3 regions of the Paenibacillus protaetiae genome follow, and region 2 is predicted to be linked to each of the others. Evidence: riboswitches for the same ligand, from Rfam matches in the RefSeq annotation. Region 2 holds a riboswitch; each other region holds the start of a gene.
The links. A riboswitch is a leader RNA that binds a small molecule or an ion and turns the genes downstream of it on or off. The one in region 2 is predicted to bind ZMP and ZTP.
Positions count from the first base shown of each region.

Region 1: another riboswitch for ZMP and ZTP. It lies ahead of ET464_RS11670 (bifunctional 5,10-methylenetetrahydrofolate dehydrogenase/5,10-methenyltetrahydrofolate cyclohydrolase); the one in region 2 lies ahead of ET464_RS16225 (TIGR01440 family protein).
Region 3: another riboswitch for ZMP and ZTP. It lies ahead of ET464_RS05250 (DJ-1/PfpI family protein); the one in region 2 lies ahead of ET464_RS16225 (TIGR01440 family protein).

Region 1 covers NZ_CP035492.1:2,499,779-2,506,161, forward strand. Annotated here, with positions in the region: gene pdaA (delta-lactam-biosynthetic de-N-acetylase) at 1-418, opposite strand, end outside; gene ET464_RS20330 (hypothetical protein) at 593-916, shown strand; gene ET464_RS11660 (hypothetical protein) at 918-1,352, opposite strand; gene pruA (L-glutamate gamma-semialdehyde dehydrogenase) at 1,576-3,144, opposite strand; ZMP/ZTP riboswitch at 3,288-3,372, shown strand; gene ET464_RS11670 (bifunctional 5,10-methylenetetrahydrofolate dehydrogenase/5,10-methenyltetrahydrofolate cyclohydrolase) at 3,467-4,345, shown strand; gene ET464_RS11675 (cyclodeaminase/cyclohydrolase family protein) at 4,323-4,961, shown strand; gene ET464_RS11680 (hypothetical protein) at 5,058-5,372, opposite strand; gene ET464_RS11685 (GNAT family N-acetyltransferase) at 5,547-6,290, shown strand.
Region 2 covers NZ_CP035492.1:3,504,576-3,510,958, reverse strand. Annotated here, with positions in the region: gene ET464_RS16235 (peptide ABC transporter substrate-binding protein) at 1-337, opposite strand, end outside; gene ET464_RS16230 (serine hydroxymethyltransferase) at 934-2,181, opposite strand; gene ET464_RS16225 (TIGR01440 family protein) at 2,305-2,892, opposite strand; ZMP/ZTP riboswitch at 3,097-3,177, opposite strand; gene ET464_RS16220 (low molecular weight protein arginine phosphatase) at 3,263-3,838, opposite strand; gene ET464_RS16215 (manganese efflux pump MntP) at 3,901-4,446, opposite strand; gene ET464_RS16210 (L-threonylcarbamoyladenylate synthase) at 4,534-5,601, opposite strand; gene spoIIR (stage II sporulation protein R) at 5,690-6,383, opposite strand, start outside.
Region 3 covers NZ_CP035492.1:1,175,587-1,181,969, reverse strand. Annotated here, with positions in the region: gene ET464_RS05265 (aldo/keto reductase) at 1-73, opposite strand, end outside; gene ET464_RS05260 (helix-turn-helix transcriptional regulator) at 247-1,098, shown strand; gene bglX (beta-glucosidase BglX) at 1,281-3,470, shown strand; ZMP/ZTP riboswitch at 3,526-3,605, shown strand; gene ET464_RS05250 (DJ-1/PfpI family protein) at 3,669-4,238, shown strand; gene ET464_RS05245 (choice-of-anchor I family protein) at 4,475-6,383, shown strand, end outside.

The DNA of each region.
Region 1 (6,383 bases), 1.0 Mb from region 2:
TCTGCTCGCGCGGAATTTGGCTCATATCCGGATGGCTCCACGAATGGTTGCCGATCAGATGCCCTTCCTTGACCATCCGGTTCAGCAGCTCCGGCTCGGTTTTAATGTAATGGCCGGTTACAAAAAAAATCGCCGACACCTGCTTTGCCTTCAGCACGTCCAAAATTTTGGCCGTATAGCCGTTTTCATAACCGTTGTCGAACGTCAAATACAGCTCCTTCGAGCTTACATCCCCTGTAAACACAGCGCCGTATTTGGCGAGCAGCTCTTTGAACCCTTCTTCATCAATAGAAGGAAGCTGGCCTTTTACGCTTTTTTTAAACCCAAAATGAAAAGCGCCGTCCGCATAAACCGCCGGCATTTGGCCAATCATCACAAGCATGGACAGCAAAGCAACGGCGACTCGCAGCCGCTTCATCGTCTCCACCCCTTTTTTTGCCGCGCCTATTCAGGCGACTGCTCTTTCTTTTGCCATAACCTTCATCTGTTTATTATCCTCAGAAGCAAAGGAAATATGTAGCGACGGCAAAAAAGTTACCTTTCACGCGCATCGTGGGTTATTATGGAAATATGGGCAAAAGGAGGAGATCCGATGAGCGATAACGGACACAATAATGATACAGGATTTAACCAAGGGCAAGGGGAGCAGCAGCATTTAACAGCTGAAGGCTCCTTGTCCGAACCGTCTGAACTTGAAAAAAAGACGGCCCTGCATACGGAAACCGCTGCGAGCCGTTCGGAAGTGCCTGTTTTTAACGATGCCACTGACCATTACCGGAACATTATGGGCGCCCCAAGCCAAAAAGCGAATCTGAATCAGATGCCAAAGCCGCTTCGCTGGTTTGGCTATTTCTTTTATACGGTCATTGCCCTGATGGTTGTTTCTTTTGTTATATCCTATCTGATGAACCGCTAAATCAAGGCGTGTCAGCAACAATTTTCACATAGCTGTTCCCGCTTTTGACAGCAAGCGCTGCGCTTGGGCTTGTGCCGGGAATCGACCACACTTCCGTACCCGCGGGAAACGTGTTGGAGGATCTTGCGCCTTCCTCCAGTCGTTCCTCCGAGTGGCGCTCCGCAATTTCCCCCAGCTTCTCGCTAACATTCAGCACCGTCTCCGCTGTTATCCGGTAAATCACATTGTCCCATTTCACGGATGCAAATGCGTACGATTTTTGCTCGCTTGATAGGGTTACGGAATGATCGTCCCGAAGGGGGGCAAGCTGATGCTCCAGGTCAGACGGGCCAGCTGGAACGTTGGCCGCTTTCACCTCTGAATGCGAGGATTCGCTGGAGCAGGCGGCCAGAATTATGCAGGCTGCTATCCCTAACAGCATGAAGGTTTTTTTCATACCAATCACCTCATCCTCTTAACGCAAGCTGCCTGCAAAAGGTTACCAGCATTACCGGAATTGTTCGGTATTCAGTTTGGAACGAAATGGTAGATTGTGAATCCCGCAATCCGTCTTGCGGGGTTCAAGACGCACCAAAAGTCCCCGCTGCCCTTGCTGCAAAGGGGTGCGGGGACTGCAAATGACGGCGCACAGCCGCATACAGCCGGTAAGACGTTCCTGCTTACAGCTTCCGGGAAAGCGCCTTGGCTTGCGTAAACAGCAGCAAATAATCATAACCTCCGGCTTTCGAATCCGTGCCGGACATATTAAAGCCTCCAAACGGATGAGCGCCAACCAGCGCGCCCGTACATTTGCGGTTAATATATAAATTGCCGCAGTGCATCTCTTCAAGCGCTTCGGCAATACGACCCTCGTCAGCGGAAAAAAAAGACCCGGTAAGGCCGTATTCCGTATCGTTGAATAAAGCGATTGCCTCCTTATAATCTTTGGCTTTGCCCATCGCCAGCACCGGGCCAAAAATCTCCTCCTGCATAATGCGAGCTTTGCCGTCCACATCCGCAAATATCGTCGGCTCGATATAATAACCGTTCCCTGCCGCTTTGCCACCGCCGGCAATGAGCTTCCCTTCCGTTTTGCCGATGTCGATATAACGGAGAATCCGCGTATAGGAGCTTTGGTCAATAACCGGCCCAATCCGGTAATTACGCTCCGGCAGGCCAATCTCCAGCTTTTGGGTAAGCGCGGCTGCTTTTTCCACCACCTGGTCGTACACCGCCTCTACAATAAATGCACGCGAGCCGGCGGAGCATTTTTGCCCCTGGTAGCCAAAAGCCGACGTCACGATTGCTTGCGCCGCCGCATCCAGATCCGCCGTTTCGTCGACAACAATCCCATCCTTGCCGCCCATCTCGGCAATGACGCGTTTGATCCAGATTTGGCCCTCCGCCGTCTGCGCGGCAAGCGCGTTAATATGAAGGCCAACCTCCTTGGAGCCGGTAAAGCTGACAAAACGGGTGCGCGGATGAGACGTTAAATAATCGCCGATTTCCGCGCCGCTGCCCGGAATAAAATTCAGAACGCCGTCCGGCAGGCCAACCTCCTTCATCAGCTCCGCAAAGTGGTAAGCCACAATAGCAGACTGCGAGGACGGCTTCAGCAGCACGGTGTTGCCCGTCACAATCGCTGCGCACGTCATGCCGGTGCAGATCGCATTCGGAAAATTCCACGGCGGCAGAATTACGCCTACGCCAAGCGGAATATAATTCACTTTGTTGACCTCGCCCAGCACCGCCGTTAAAGGAAGCGTCTCGTTAATGCCCTCCAGCCTCATCATTTCCCGGGCGTAAAATTCCATAAAATCAATCGCTTCCGCCGTATCCGCATCGGCTTCCGCATAGTTTTTACCGGATTCCAGCACCATCACCGCCGAGAACAAATGCTTGCGCTCGCGCATCCGCTTTGCCGCCTGCAGCAAATATTCCGCCCGCTCCCTTGCGGGAGTTTTCCGCCAGCTTTCGAACGCGGCAAGCGCCGTTTGCATCGCTTTTTCCGCCAGCCCCACATCGGCTTTGCTGACATAACCAACCACTTCATCCAGGTTGCCCGGGTTGATGGAGACGATGTGGTCCTCCGTCACGATACGTTCGGAACCAATCAGCAGCGGATATTGCCGCCCGAAGCCGGTTTTTACCTGCGCAATCGCAGCTTCCATCGCCTTCCGGTGATGCTCTTGCGTAAAATCAGTTAACGGTTCGTTTGCAAACGGCGTTATACGGGCATATAATCCCATCGGTCCAGCTCCCCTCTCTGTGCAGAACGCTGCACACTGCTCATTCCTTTTATTGTATGTATAGATAAATACGCCCGTTTTGTGAGTACAGAACGAAAATGGCTTGAAGAAGCCCCTCTTGAACGGGTACAATAAAAGAAATAACAGCGGTATGCGACTGGCGATGAAAGTGGAATCAACCACAAGGAAGCATACGGCTTGATCGTGCCGTTCGCCTGGGGAAAGTATTTGCGTGGCCTACGTCTGCCATAGACGAGGCATGCGAATGCTTTTTTTATTTATCCGGAGGTTATCAATCGCTCAACAAGGAGATGGATGAAACATGGCGGACATATACAAAGCCAAGGAAGCGGCGGAAGCCGTATATGAAACGATAAAACACGGAGTGGCAGACTGGAAAAGACAGGGGATCACGCCGCGTATCGCTACTCTGCTGGTGGAGGGCGACCCGGCTTCGGCTTATTACGCGGAAGCGAAACGGAAAACTGCAGGCAAGCTGGGCATATCCTTTGAGCTGCATAGCTTTAAAGCGGACGTATCCGAAGCGGAGCTGCTTCAGTGCATCAGCCGGTTAAACGAGAACCCGGATGTGCATGGCATTATGCTGGAGCTGCCGCTGCCGAAACATTTGAATCCCGGCACGATTGAAGCTGCGATTGCGCCAACGAAAGACGTGGACGGCGTAACGCCTGCCAACAAGCTGGCGACCGTGACGGGAGCCGCCGGCTTGTACCCGGCCACGCCGCAAGCGTGCATCAAGCTGGTGAAGCATTACGGCCATAAGCTGGAAGGCGTTAACGTGACCTTGGTCGGCTGCGGCCGAACGGTCGGCCTGCCGCTGTTCCATTTGCTGCAGCGGGAACACGCAACCGTGACGGTATGCCATGCGTATACGCCGGACCTTACGCCGCATCTAAAGCAGGCGGCTATTTCCTTTGTTGCGGTCGGCAATCCCGGCACCGTAACGAAAGAGATGGTCCATCCGGGTCTTGTGCTGATCGACGCAGGCATTAACGAGACGGCGGACGGCTCCATCGTTGGCGACGTTGCGGCGGATGCCGGGCAGCATGCCGCTGCCTATTCCCCTGTGCCGGGCGGAGTCGGCACGCTTACGACTGCCGTTCTGTTCGAAAACCTGCTGAAAGCCATTCAGCTGCAAACCGAAAGGAATGTTAACTATGAGTACGCCCATTTCGTTTGATCAATCGATTCGCAGCTTCCTTAAGGAAGCTGGAAGCGCAAGCCCGACGCCAGGCGGCGGGAGCATCGCCGCTGTTGCCGCTGCGCTAGGCGCGGCCATGACCGCGATGGTCGGCAGCTTGTCGCAAAGCAGCAAATTCGCCGAAGTAAAACCGCAGATGGACGCCGCTCTTGCGAAAATGAACGCCTTGACGGCGGAATGCGAGCAGTTGATGGGGGACGACATCACTGCATTTGATGCATATATGGCCGCATTAAAGCTGCCGAAAGAAACGGAGGAGCAGAAGCTCCTCCGCAAGCAGGCGCTGCAGCAAGCAGCAGCCGGTGCGATCGCTGTCCCGCTCCGCCTGCTGGAGGCCTGTGCCGGAGGGATCGCCGTTGCCGGCACGATCGCCGAGATTGCGAATGCCAACGTCATCTCTGATCTTGGCATCGGTGTCCTTATGCTTGAAGCAGCCGCGCAGTCTGCATTGCTGACGGTCGAAATCAATTTACCGCAAATCAAGGATGAAGGGGAGCGCAGCCGCTGCTTCACGCAAGCCGATTCGCTCATCCGCCAAATGGAAGCGCAAAAAAACAGCCTGCTGGCTGTTGTCCGTAAACGTATGAACGAATAAGCGCTGCAACTGTGCCGGAGCGGCTGGATTTACGCTGGCAGGCGTTGCGATCGCTGTCGAGCATCAGCCGGGATTCCTCCGGCCGGGGGCGATGACCTAGTTCACATCGGCCGAAGCCGCGCTGACCGGTGTTGCGATGGCTGTGCTCGCATCAGCCGGAATTCCACCGGCTGGGGTTACGATAGGCAAGCTGGAGTAGCTGCTTTCGCCGGCGTGATACGGGCTGGATCTCGCGTGATGGAAAGAGGGCGCCACTTCATTGGCATCCGAATGGAAGGGGAGTTCGCTTTCCATCCCTTTAAACTCGTAACTGGCCTGAAACAAAATTTGTTTCAATAGATTATCCGCATAAATAACCAACGCGCAGGCAAGCGCAATTCCGCACACCAGTCCGACTGCCTTTTTCCTCATCTTCATTCTCCCTCAATCTCGAATCATTCCGTTATCTCCGCCCAACTGAAACCGACACTTTTTAGACGCACCGTTTGCTGGATTAGTTTCTAGTTTTTTTAAAACTTTTGACGGCGGCAACAAGAAAAATAATATTGTATTGTTATTCATTATATTGAATGGAAGGAATAAACGATGATGGAACTGAAACACGTGGAAGAGCTGGCATTAAATCAATGGCCGGCTTTATCGGCCTTGCTGTATGACGGCTGGCTGCTTCGTTTTGCCGAAGGTTATACCAAAAGGTCCAATTCGGTCAGCCCCATCTTTGGCTCTTCCTTGGATACGGCCGCCAAAATTGCCGCCTGCGAAGAACTGTATGCCAGCCAGCAGCAGCCTGCTATTTTTAAAATTACGCCGTTTGTGCAGCCGGAGGGGCTGGACCAGCAGTTGGCGGAACGGGGATATGTACGGGTGGACTCGTCCTTTATTCAGACGCTTAGCCTGGATCAATTGCAGCAGCCCCGCCTGGGCGGCGCCGTCATTCGGGAGACATTGACCGCAAACTGGCTGGTCGACTTTTGCAGGTTGAATCCGGGCAGTGCTGCACACCGCTCTGTGATGGAGCAAATAATTACCCGGATCATCGGCAAAACCGGCTTCATATCACTTGTTCAAGACGGCCGGACAGTGGCATGCGGCTTTGGGGTTATCGAACGGGGCTGCATCGGACTGTATGACATTGTAACGGATGAGGCATGCCGGAACAAAGGCTACGCCGAGCAAATGATCACCCATCTGCTCCACTGGGGCAAAAGCAACGGTGCCGCCAGCAGCTATTTGGCGGTCATCGCACAGAACAAGCCCGCCCTGCGGCTTTACGAGAAGCTGGGGTATAAGACGGCTTACGAGTACTGGTACCGGGTACGCCCGAATTAAGTTTCTAGCAGCCATAAGCAAGGGCTAGCTGCAGATTTCTCCCCCTTCATGCACTTCGTATTGTGTAACTTGAACCACCGGGTAAAATATGCG
Region 2 (6,383 bases):
CGGTTACAGGATCGCCATTGCTCCACTTGGAATCACGAAGGTGGAACGTATAAGTCAGGCCGTCTTCCGACACATCCCAGGATTCAGCTACGCCTGGAACTACTTTGCCGTCAGCATCTTTGCGAGTCAAGCCTTCGAACAAACCGTTTACAACTGTAGACGATACATTGTCTTGTACTTGCGCCGGGTCAAGAGATGGCGGTTCCGAGCCGATGTTCATGCGAAACTCAGTTTTGCTGCCGCCGCTGCCGCTGTCCTTGGATCCGCATGCAGTCGCAATGACCGAAAAAATCAAGATTACGGAAACAAGTGTAAATGCAAACTTCTTCGATTTCATGTCTTTCCTCCTAAATTTTTTGTAATAGCTCCATCTTCCTCCGAGAAGCACTAGTAGTACTCTGGTCTTGGTTACACAAAAAGCCCGATGCGTGTAATGATCCCCCATCTATGCCATTTGAATCAACTCAAACCTGTTCGGCCGTTGATAGAACTATCCCCCCACTTACTGCCAAAAACAAGCAAACTAATTTTAAACTTTTCTAACTATACCATCGAAATTAATTATTCCGCAACAATATGTAAGGTGTAAATTTATGTATTTTTTGAATTTTTACAATCGTTCATTTGTTTTTAATGCTTTATTTATCAAATGTTCTGCCGTTTTAATATGTTATTGCATTACTATTGTAAATTATTGTCGCTTAATCGCGTTTATGCTTCTCCGCTTTATTCATTTATTAGAGCAAAGTTATTCCATCAGTTCCCTTAAAAAAGAACGGATACCAAACATGCCGGAAGCAAGCTTATTATGCTACCTGCCAGACCCCGTTATACTCCTCTCGATTAAACAAAAACAAGCGAATGCAAAAAGGGTGTCCCGCAAGTTATCGGAAGATAACCTGCGGGACACCCTTTGGCGGAAGCCGCTATAAATTAGTAGTTCAATTTCGGATACAGCGGATATTGTGCCGTCAAATCGCTAACCATGCCGCGCGCTTTGGCAAGCACTGCTTCATCCTTTGGATTTTTCAATGTCATGGCGATAATTTCAGCGATTGTTTTCATTGCTTTTTCATCCATGCCGCGGGATGTTGCAGCCGGCGTGCCGATGCGGATACCGCTTGTAATGAACGGGCTTGTCGTATCAAACGGAATCGCGTTTTTGTTCACTGTAATTTGAACCGAATCCAGTACATGCTCAGCATCTTTACCCGTAATGTTCAGGTTGCGCAGATCAACCAGCATCAGATGATTGTCCGTACCGCCGGATACGAGGTTAATGCCTTGCTCCGTAAGGCCGTCCGCCAGCGCTTTTGCGTTGTTGATCACGTTTTGCGCGTAAGTTTTGAACGAAGGCTGAAGCACTTCGCCGAACGCAACGGCTTTCGACGCGATGACATGCATCAGCGGTCCGCCTTGCGTGCCAGGGAATACTGCTTTATCAATCGCTTGCGCCCAAGGCTGACGGCAGAGGATCATGCCGCCGCGAGGACCGCGGAGCGTTTTGTGCGTCGTTGTCGTAACAAAATGTGCATGCGGCACTGGGCTCGGATGCAGGCCTGCAGCAACCAGACCGGCGATATGCGCCATGTCGACCATGAACAATGCGCCTACGTCTTGAGCGATTTGGCCGAGTTTTTCAAAATCAATGATGCGCGGATATGCGCTTGCGCCGGCAACGATCAGGCGAGGGCGGTGTTTAAACGCCGCTTTGCGCACTTCTTCGTAGTCGATCGTGAACGTGTTTTCGTTAACGCCGTAAGCTACGAAGTTGTAAAGAAGGCCGGATGCGTTAACCGGGCTGCCGTGCGTCAAGTGGCCGCCATGCGCCAGGTTCATGCCCAGCACCGTGTCGCCAGGTTTCAGCGCTGCCAGGTATACCGCAAGGTTGGCTTGTGCGCCGGAGTGAGGCTGAACGTTCGCATGCTCGGCGCCGAAAATATCTTTCGCACGGTCGCGCGCAATGTTCTCCACGATGTCTACATGCTCGCAGCCGCCGTAGTAGCGTTTGCCTGGATAGCCTTCCGCGTATTTGTTCGTAAGCACGGAACCCATCGCTTCCATAACCGCTTCGCTGACAATGTTCTCGGATGCGATTAATTCGATGTTGTCGCGCTGGCGCTGCAATTCAAGCCCCATTGCTTTCAAAACTTCCGGATCTTGGTTTCTCAGGTTTTCCATTTGAATAATCCTCCTAAAGGTTGGTGTAGTTGGACGACATTTGCCCGGTTTCATGCATATTGTTCCTGCAGCAATCCGCGTATTCTGCTCGCTGCTGCATTCATCTCCATAGAAAAGTCCGCGTTAGTCACATGCGCCGGGCTGATCCGGATTTTGAGAAAGCTCTTCCAGCTTATAAACAGCCCGCTCGCCGCCGATCAGCTTTGGCCTTGTGTAGGCCATCGTGACATGCGCTTTGCCGATTTCCAATATCGAAGGCCTTACGGGAACCGCTACTCTTTTCAAGTGCATCCCGATAAACGTGTCTCCAATATCGATTCCGGCATGAGCTTGAACCGTCTCCGCCAGGCAAGCATTCGGCAAATGCCTGTAAGCGTACGAAGCCATTGATCCGCCCGCTTTCGGCACCGGAACGGCAGAAACCAGCTCCAGCCCGTAACGTTCGGCCGCTTCCCGCTCCAGCACCAATGCCCGGTTCAAATGCTCGCAGCATTGATATACCGGATAAAAGCCAATCCGTTGCCGCGCCGCTTCAACGCCGTCAAAGATTTGCTGCGCCACATCCCCCGAACCGGAGGTGCCGATGCGTCCGCCGTTTACTTCGCTTGTGCTCGTGCCGATAACCAGCAGCTGTCCGGCCTTCAGGCCGCCGGCCTCAGCCAGTTCGCGGACAATCGTTTCCACCTGATGGGATATCAAACTTGTAGCCACTTCGCTCCACTCCTTATGTCTGCCTTTACGGCATGCTGTGACGTCCGAAGTTTTATGCAGCAAGTGAAGGTTACGGATCTTCTCCGCCGAGACCGCACACCAGGTACTACTGCATGCTGCATCAGTCAAAATCAAACAGCTTTAGTATACCTAATTCTGGCCCAAAAGACGAAAAAAGAGCAAGACACGCTAACTCAGCGTGCTGCTCTTTGCCCAGGCGACCGGCCGTATGTTCCGATGCTCCACCGTGGTTACCCACTTCCGTCGCCAGTCACATCGGATATCCGTTTATGCACTTCCATCATAGCTGAACTTCCGTTGAAAATCAATCCATTGCCGCCTAAACAGCATAACAAAATATCCCTATGCGCTACTTTTCCAGCCGGTCCAGCAGCTTCAGCAAAGCCGCTTCAATCTCTTGCGCGCAGCGGTCATATTCCTCCAGCGGCCCGCCAAACGGATCCGCAATATCAAAGCTTGGTATTTTCCGCTCCAGCAGCAGCAGCTCCGACCGTTCCTCGTCTGTCAGCTGGCCGCCCAATGCCTGCTTCATATGCATCTCCGTATACAGCTGCTCCAGCTTTTCAATATCGGCTAGCGTGCTTTCATCCAAATGGACGAATTCCTTTAAGGTATAGGTTTTTTCTACCGCCTCGGGAAACCATTGCAGCAAACTGCGTTTATGCGAAGCTGTCATCGTCAGCACCAGATCCGCCCACTCCACTGCACCCGGATCAAGCGCATTTGATTTGCCGCCATGATCAATCCGGCGCTTGCGCAGCACCTCCGCCGCATGGCGCGATACAGGCAGCCCGTCCATCGTCGACACCCCTGCGGATTTGACTTCAATCGGCACGCCTCTCTCCTGCGCCAGCTTGCGCAATAAAGCCTCGGCCATAGGAGAACGGCACGTATTGCCTGTGCAGACGAACAAGATGCGCTTCATGCCGGTAAACCTCCTTTGTGATTGAACGAAATAGTCAGAAATACTCGGATATCGTCAGATGCTCATATCATAAACAGTATGCCGAATAATAACAAGATTGCACCGCCGCAAGCCTCTCCATACTCGCCAAGGTTGCGGCCGGCCCGCCGGCCGAGCATCAAGCCCATAATGGACATCAGCCCGCCGAAAAAACCGAAGGCAAGCACCGTTACGGCAACATCAGCCGCAAAAACGCCAAGCGATATGCCGACCGAAAACGAATCCACGCTGACGCTGAGCGCCAGCACGAGCGTGCCCCATAAGGTCCGCGTATCCACCGGCCTGACCTGTTCGCCCCGCAGCGAGTTGTAAATCATATGCCCGCCAAGCAGCAGCAGAAGCGCGCCGGCCGCCATGCTTGCAATATGACCCAGCAAAGCGCCAACCAGCTTTCCCATCCAGATGCCTGCCAGCGGCATCAGCACATGGAACAATGCAATAATAAGGCTCAGCCGCAAAATATGCTTTAGCCGTATGCCTCTCAGACCGATTCCGATGCCCAGCGAAAAAGCATCCATCCCAAGTGCGGCCGCCATAAGCAGCAAAGTAAACAACTGGCCAGCGGCCATCTCTGGACCGTTCAATGCGCATCTCCCCCATGTCCACATCCGTACATAACCAAACATATGCGGACAAGGAGGCAAACATGACCCCGCTTATACTCGTATAACCTGCCCTCCGGCAGCTTTGCGCAGCCGGTTCATAAGCGCAAGGCCGAGCCCTTCCTCCGGGCAGCCCTCGGCCCAAATGCGCTGGATGCCCGCTTCGTCAAAATGCCGCAGAGAGGCGTAAAGTCCGGCTGCCGCTTGCCCCAGCTCCTGCTTGCTGCCGCAGGAAAGCACGACATCGGCTTCATATTCGGCGGCATGCTCCGCGAATGCAAGCACGCCCGTTGTTTCCCCGCGCGCTTTGGCCAGCCCGGCTTCTTTGCGGATGCAAGCGGCCACTGCGGACGGCTCTCCGCAGACGATCACCATTTCGCCGTGCGGCGCATAATGCGTATACTTCATGCCCGGCGACCGCGGCGCTTCCGTTTGTTCGCCGGCTGCCGTCGGGGCATCAATGCGGACGCCCGGCGCCGCCTGCTCCAGCTGCTCCGGGGTAATGCCGCCCGGACGGAGGATGCGCACGCCATCTTCGCCCGTAATTTGGATCACCGTCGACTCCAGCCCGACGCCGCAGGCGCCTCCGTCAACGACGCCGCCGATCCGGCCGTCCAAATCGTCCAGCACATGCCCCGCTTCCGTCGGGCTGGGACGCCCCGACTTATTGGCGCTTGGCCCGGCCAGCGGACAGCCGGACTGGCGGATCAGCGCCAGCGCAGCCGGATGATCCGGCATCCGGACGCCTACCGTATCCAGCCCCGCGGTTACAAGCGGGGATACCGCCCCCGGAATTACAGGCAGCACAAACGTAAGCGGCCCCGGCCAAAATGCGTCCATCAGACGGCCTGCCAGCTCCGGATACGGGAGCACAAGCGCATCCAGCTGGCTTTTGTCTGCGATATGCACAATTAACGGATTGTCCGAAGGGCGCCCCTTCGCTTCAAAAACCTGCCGGATCGCCTCTGTATTCCGGGCATCGGCTCCAAGCCCGTATACCGTCTCCGTCGGAAATGCGACAAGGCCGCCGCTGCGGAGCAGATCGGCGGCTTCTTGCAGCTGCCGGACGTCTGCGGGCAGCGTAACCGGCCATACTTTGGTTCGTTTCGTTTTGTTCTTCATCTATGCCTCAGCTTCTTCATATATGGTGCATCTATTATAACATACCCATGCCATGCCAGGCTTCCGGCAAAACCGCCGACGGCCCCTATTAAGCAAACAGCGCTTTTAACCAGTGAATCAGCTTCTCGATCAGTTCGACCAGAAAAAATTTCACATGCGGCGCTTCAGCCCCTTGTCCGGCTGCGGCATTCTTGGCGGCGTCATGGCCGGCGCCCGCTTGATCAGCAGCCTTAACGCTGCCAGCCGTTTGGGCGCTGTCGGTCTTGGAACTTTTCGCATCCGCAGACGGCTTGTCTGCAGCGGCCTGGGAAGCTTGTGCATCTTCGGCAGGCGTTGCCGCCGCTTCGGAAGCGGACGCTTCGCCTGTTACCGCATCTATGAAACATAACGGCGGGAACAGCACGCACCACCAGTTTTGCCCTTTGCCTTCGCCCAGCGTAATTAACAACGCTTCGTAATCGCCGGCCGGATATACTTCATCGCCGTACATTTTGGTTGGAAAAGGAACGACGCCCAGCTGGGCATGATACGAGTACGTAAATCCTCTGCTTTCCAGCACTTCCGCCACGATCGACTCCAGCTCCGGCATATGGCTGCGGATCGTTTGGCGGGCTTCTTCAATCGTTTGAGGCTCCGTAACCCAGCCGTCCATAGCGGCTACAACTTCATCACGGACAACACGTTTCACAGCCTGGTCGACAGGCGTATCGGAATTGGCCAGGATCCGCAGGCGGATCGCTTGGTCAGGAATAGACGAAGGAATAACGGCAGCATCATTTTTA
Region 3 (6,383 bases), 1.9 Mb from region 2:
GAACGAAATAATCCGAACCTTTCATCAAACGGGATACCGGTTTATCCAAGCCAACTACATTCAAATACTCCATGAAGCACATGCCTCCTTAACATTAATCGGATTCATCATTGTGTGCTGTCCGGTAGGGTTGAACAGTAAAGCCTATTATGATTATATTGCGATTATAGGGTATCGATTTTGATTTGGAAATGATAATATTTTGCAAAAGATTAAAACAATATTGTGATATAAAGAGGTGCTTGGATGATTCGCCAAAGCTTGCTTCTGTCGCTTCCCCGGATGCCGTATTTTTGCTTTCCCGAGTCAGTTGGTCATTATTCGGAGTATCCCGAGCATGATGTATACCGGGAAGCAGGGGCGCTGAACAATTTCAATATTCATTATGTCGTTTCCGGCAAAGGATACGTGGAGCTGGAAGGCACACGGCATGAGCTTCGCGCAGGCGAGGCGGTGCTCTATTTCCCGTTGCAAAAGCAGGTGTATTACAGCAGCCAGGATGAGCCGTGGGATGTGCGATGGTTTCATTTTTACGGGGGAACGGGGCTGCGCGATTATTTGCTTGAGCAAGGCTTGAACCAAAGCCCGCTGTGGAAGGTGAGGCAGCCAGCGTTATGGGAAGAGGCGCATGAAAGGCTGCTGGCTGAAGCGGAAACGTACCGGATGCTTCGTCCGGCCCAGCTGTCGCTGCTCACCTACGCACTTATTACGCTGTTTGTCGAGCAAGCGGCGGTGCTTAAGGAAGGCAAATCGGTTGCGGCGGGGGAGCGGATGATGGAGCTGCTCCCGCTCATGCAGCAGGAAGCGGCAAAGCCGTTTGTACTGGAGGAGTGGGCGGAGAGGCTGGGCGTTACGCCTTATTATTTTTGCAAGCTGTTCCGTGCGGCGATGCGCATGACGCCTATGGAATTTATTACGCGCTGCAGGCTGCAGGCCGCCAAGCAATGGCTGCTGGAACGGAAAGATGCCGCCATCGGGCAAATCGCGGAAGAGGCGGGGTATCCGAATGCGAGCTATTTCAACAAACGTTTTATGGAGCATGAAGGCATGACGCCAACCGCTTACCGCAAGCTGTACGCCATACGGCAGGAGAACTGACAGGTACGGAGCTTGTGCTGAAAGCCCGGCAACTTGAAAGCCGGTCACTTCTGCCAGCAAATGCAGATGGCTCTGACGCGTTAAAGCTGACGCCGTGCAGGAAAGCTGGACAAAATCGGATACGATTATAGCAATCTCATTTCTATTAGCTGCTGTTAGAGTCCGGTATAATAAGGAGATTAATGCCAAAATTATGTTGGAGGACGAACACGGTGACGAAACGATCTCTTACCGATTTGCTGGCGCAGATGACGCTGGATGAGAAAATTGCGCAGCTTGTGCAGCTTACGCCTAACTTTTTGAACGACAATGATGCGAATTTGACAGGCCCGCTTGCTTCGATGGGCTTAAATCCGGAAGCGGTGTGGAATGTCGGCTCTGTCCTTAGCGCAGTCGGCGCCAAAGAAACGATTGCTTTGCAGGAACAATATATGAAGAACAACCGGCTGGGCATTCCGCTTATTCTGATGGCGGATATTATTCACGGCTACCGGACGATTTTCCCCGTATCGCTTGGGTTAGCCAGCTCGTGGGATATGGAGCTCGCCGAGCGCAGCGCCGCGATTGCGGCGAAGGAATCTTCGGTAGCGGGCATCCATGTCACATTTGCGCCGATGGCGGATTTGGTGCGGGACCCGCGCTGGGGGCGCGTGATGGAATCGACGGGCGAAGACCCGTATTTGAACAGCGAATTTGCGCGGGCGTTCGTGCGGGGCTTCCAAGGCAGCGATCTGACCGGCGACACGGACCGCATGGCGGCATGCGTAAAGCACTTTGCTGCATATGGCGCAGCGGAAGGCGGCCGTGATTACAACACGGTCAACATGTCAGAGCGGCAGCTTCGCGAGTCTTATTTGCCGGCCTATAAAGCGGCGCTGGAGGAAGGCTGCGAGCTCGTCATGACTTCGTTTAACGTTGTCGACGGCATTCCGGCTACCGGAAACCGCAAGCTGATGCGCGATTTGCTTCGTGAGGAATGGGGATTCGACGGCGTCCTGATTTCGGACTGGGGCGCTGTTCAGGAAATGATTCCGCACGGCGCAGCGGAGGATAACGCGGAAGCGGCGCACAAAGCGATTGCAGCGGGCGTCGATATGGAAATGATGAGTTCTTGTTACGCTCAGTCGTTAAAGGAGCTTGTGCAATCCGGCCAAGTGGATGAGGAATGGATCAATGAATCGGTGCTGCGCGTACTGCAGCTGAAGGACAAGCTTGGCTTGTTCGACAACCCGTTCCGAGGTGCGGACGAGCAGCGCGAGAAGGAAATCATTTTATGCGATGAGCACCGCCAAGCGGCACGGGAAATAGCGGCCAAGTCATGCGTTTTGCTTAAAAATGAAAACGTGCTGCCGCTGCGGGCGGAGCAGAAAATAGCGCTGATCGGCCCATTCGCGCAAAGCGGAGATGTGTTGGGGCCGTGGTCGATATGGGGCTCCCAAGATGAAGCGGTTCAGCTGTTCGCCGGGCTGGCCGGCAAAACGGATGTTTCCCGCATCGCCGTTGCAGAGGGCTGCGGCATTACAAGCGGCACTGAAGCGCAGGCGCAGCAAGCGATCCTCGCTGCACAAGACGCGGATGTAATTGTGCTCGCGCTGGGCGAAGCTTCCGAGATGAGCGGAGAAGCCGGCAGCCGGTCGGATATACGCCTGCCGGAAGTACAGCTGCAGCTGGCATACCGGCTGCAGCAGCTGGGCAAACCGGTTGTCGCCGTCTTGTTTAACGGACGTCCGCTTGATCTTCACGGCATTATTGATGTTGCGGATGCGGTGCTGGAAGCGTGGTATCCGGGCACGGAAGGCGGCAATGCGATAGCCGATGTGCTGTACGGCAGCGTGAATCCGGCCGGGCGTCTGACGATGTCATTCCCTTATTCGGTCGGACAGGTTCCGGTATATTATAATTCATACAATACGGGCCGTCCGCTTACGCCGGCGAATGCAGACCAGCGGTATGTCTCGAAATATTTGGATATTCCTAACGCGCCTTTATTTCCTTTTGGCTTTGGGCTTAGCTATACGGAGTTCGCATATGGCGATCTGGCGATCTCCGCAGCCGAGATGGGCGAGACGGACAAGCTGACGGTATCGGTGCAGGTGACCAACGCGGGAAAGACGGCCGGTGAAGAAGTGGTTCAGCTTTACGTTCGTGATTTGGCCGGTGAAGTGGTTCGTCCGTTAAAAGAGCTGAAAGGCTATCGCAAGCTGAAGCTGGAGCCTGGCGAATCGGCCGATGTACAATTCACGCTGACAGAGGAACAGCTTCGTTATTATCATTCCGATTTGACTTTTGCAAGCGATGCAGGGCTCTTTGAGGTGCATGTCGGGCCGAACAGCCGCGATACTGCGGTTCAAACCTTCCGGCTTGTAAAATAACTTTTAAATCCCTATTGATGCGGAGACGGTTCCCCGCCTATAATAGAAGTAAATATTTGGTATGTGTAACTGGCGTAACGCGGAATACCGCGGGGGAGCACATATGTCTAATTGCCGTACGCCTGGGCGAAAGTATTTGACCGAACTAACGGTCAAATACTTTTTTTATTTCATTCGAAGAAAGGTCAGGTGGCTGGGATGAAGGTTGCATTTGTATTGTTCGACGGAATGACGACGCTGGATTTTATCGGGTTTTATGATGCGGTAACGCGGCTTCGTATATTGCAGGCTGAATTATCGTGGGCGTTTTGCTCGGATAAACCGCAGATTACGGACGACAAAGGGCTTAAGCTGCAGATGGACGAAGTGCTTCCGGACTTGTCCGGCTACGATGTTGTATTTGTGCCCGGCGGTATGGCCACGAGGCAGCTCCGGTTCGACGAGGCTTTTGTTGCATGGCTTCAGACCGCAGCGAATGCGCCTTACAAAGTATCCGTCTGTACAGGGGCGCTGCTGCTTGGGGCTGCAGGTTTTCTGGCCGGCAAGACGGCGACGACCAATTCCAGCGCCTACGACTTGCTGGAGCCTTATTGCGGGCAGGTAAGCCGGGAAAGATATGTACAGGACGGCCATATATTTACAGGCGGCGGCGTGTCGGCATCAATTGATTTGGGTTTGTTTTTTGTTGAACGGTTATATGGTTCGTCGGCCGCCCGCCAAATACAAGCAATGATGGATTACCCGTATTATACGGCTGCAATCGAATAGGTAATCTCCATGATAAGTAGAACCGGTTCTCCCGATAGGGGGGACCGGTTCTAACGTTTCAAGGAGGGGAATTGCATTTCATCGGATATGCTCTGGCTTTGGAAGCAGGTCTTATTGCTTGATACACCCAAATAAATGTTAAATTTTACTAAAAATTAACGCCTGTGTTAACAAAGGACAAACAATTTCTCCTTAAACTACACTATAAATCAAACGAATGAAGGAGTGATTGAAACTTGAAATCGGCAAAAACGAAAAAAATCGTGTCGGTCGCGATGGCTGTGCAGCTTTCTGTCGGTACGATGCTTACTGGTATAGCGGCAGCGGCAGAGGGAGAAGCACCGTCAGCGCCTCAGTTGGGCGTACCCTACGATACGGATGGCATATACAATGTCAGCGTTCCGCACATTATCATTAACCAGGTTTACGGCGGCGGATTAAAACGGGCTGATGATACGTATGCCACGAACGGTTTTATCGAGCTGTATAATCCGACGGATGAAGACGTGGATCTTAATGGCTGGTCGATCCAATATGCGGATCCGGGCAGTGATTACAAAACCGGCGCGACAGGCAGCTGGAGCATGCTGAAGCTTACAGGCGTCATTAAAGCGAAGTCGTCTTATCTTGTAGTTGCCCATCCGACAGGAGCCGCTGCGCCAACATTGGATTTGATGGGCAGAGGCGATCAGCAGTGGGATCAATATATCAATAATAAAGGGTTAAAGGTTGTGCTGATGAGCAACCAGACTCCGCTGGATAACAGTCTTAAAAATCCATTCGCAGCAGAGCCGAAGCCTGCGGGATATGTCGACATGCTAGGTACAGGCAGCAATGATCCGGGCAGTAAAATAGATGGCTACGAGACAGCCTCTCCATCCGGTTCGGCGGAAGGCACCTCCAAGAAAAAAGCGGTTCGCCGCACCAGCTTCCAGGATACGGACAATAACAAGCAGGATTTCGAACAAATTGATTATGAAAAACCGGCTCCGGACAAGCTTGCAACGTACGAACCGCATGACGGCGAAGACGGCGTATGGCTGTCTATTGTGACACCGTCATTGCCTTCCGGTTACGTGAACCAGACCTATGAAGCAGTAATGGAAACGGTTGGCGGATACGGCTCGTATACGTATGAAGCGGACGGGCTGCCGGAGGGATTGTCCATCACGAGCGGCGGCATCATCAGCGGTACGCCAACAGCAGAAGCGTCCAATGTTAAGGTAACGGTTACTGCAACGGACGCCGAAGATTCTTCCATCCAAGTGACCAAATCGTTTGATCTGAACATAAGCCGCGCTGCCATTCAAAGCTTCAAAGATACACTAAACATTACGAAAATCGCCGAATATGCCGTCGGTACCACGAATCCGGATGGCGGCGTTGCCGAAATTGTAAAATATAATAAAGAAAATCAAAAATTTTATTTGGTGAACGGTTCTGCCAATCCGCCAAGCCTAGATATTGTCAGCCTGGACACGGATAACGGACAGCTGGAGAAGGAAAAAAGCGTACCGGTTAAACAACTGTCCGAGACGGGAGGTTTTACGTTCGGCGATTTGACAAGCGTTGTTGTCGACTACGCAACCAAGCGGGTTTATGCAGCTGTACAAGCTGCCGATCCGGCTGTGAAAGGCAAAATTTTGGCGCTGGATTATGAAGGGGATTTAAAGGCATCGTACACGGCGGGCGTTCAGCCGGATATGATTACGACGACCTCCGACGGACGTTACGTGCTGACGGCCGATGAAGCCGAGCCTCGTACGGGCGTGCTGGAGGAAGACGCTCCGGGCAGCGTAACGATCGTGGATACGCAAACCGGCGAGTCTACGCAAGTGTATTTTGACCAAACATCCGTCATTGCACAAGATGTGCATATTCGCGGACAAGTGGTAGACGGCGTATACACTGGTCAAGGGAGCCCGGAAGAAGCGTTTAAAGATTTTGAGCCGGAATATATTGCCGTTTCAAGCGATAATAAGTCCGCTTATGTAACACTACAGGAAAACAATGCGATTGCTAAAATTGATATCCCATCCCGATCGGTCGTTTCGGTCGGCAGTCTCGGCTACAAAGATTTCAGCAAGCCGGAAAACGCGCTGGACTTGCAGGCTGACGGCATCATTAATTTTGAGACAGCTCCGT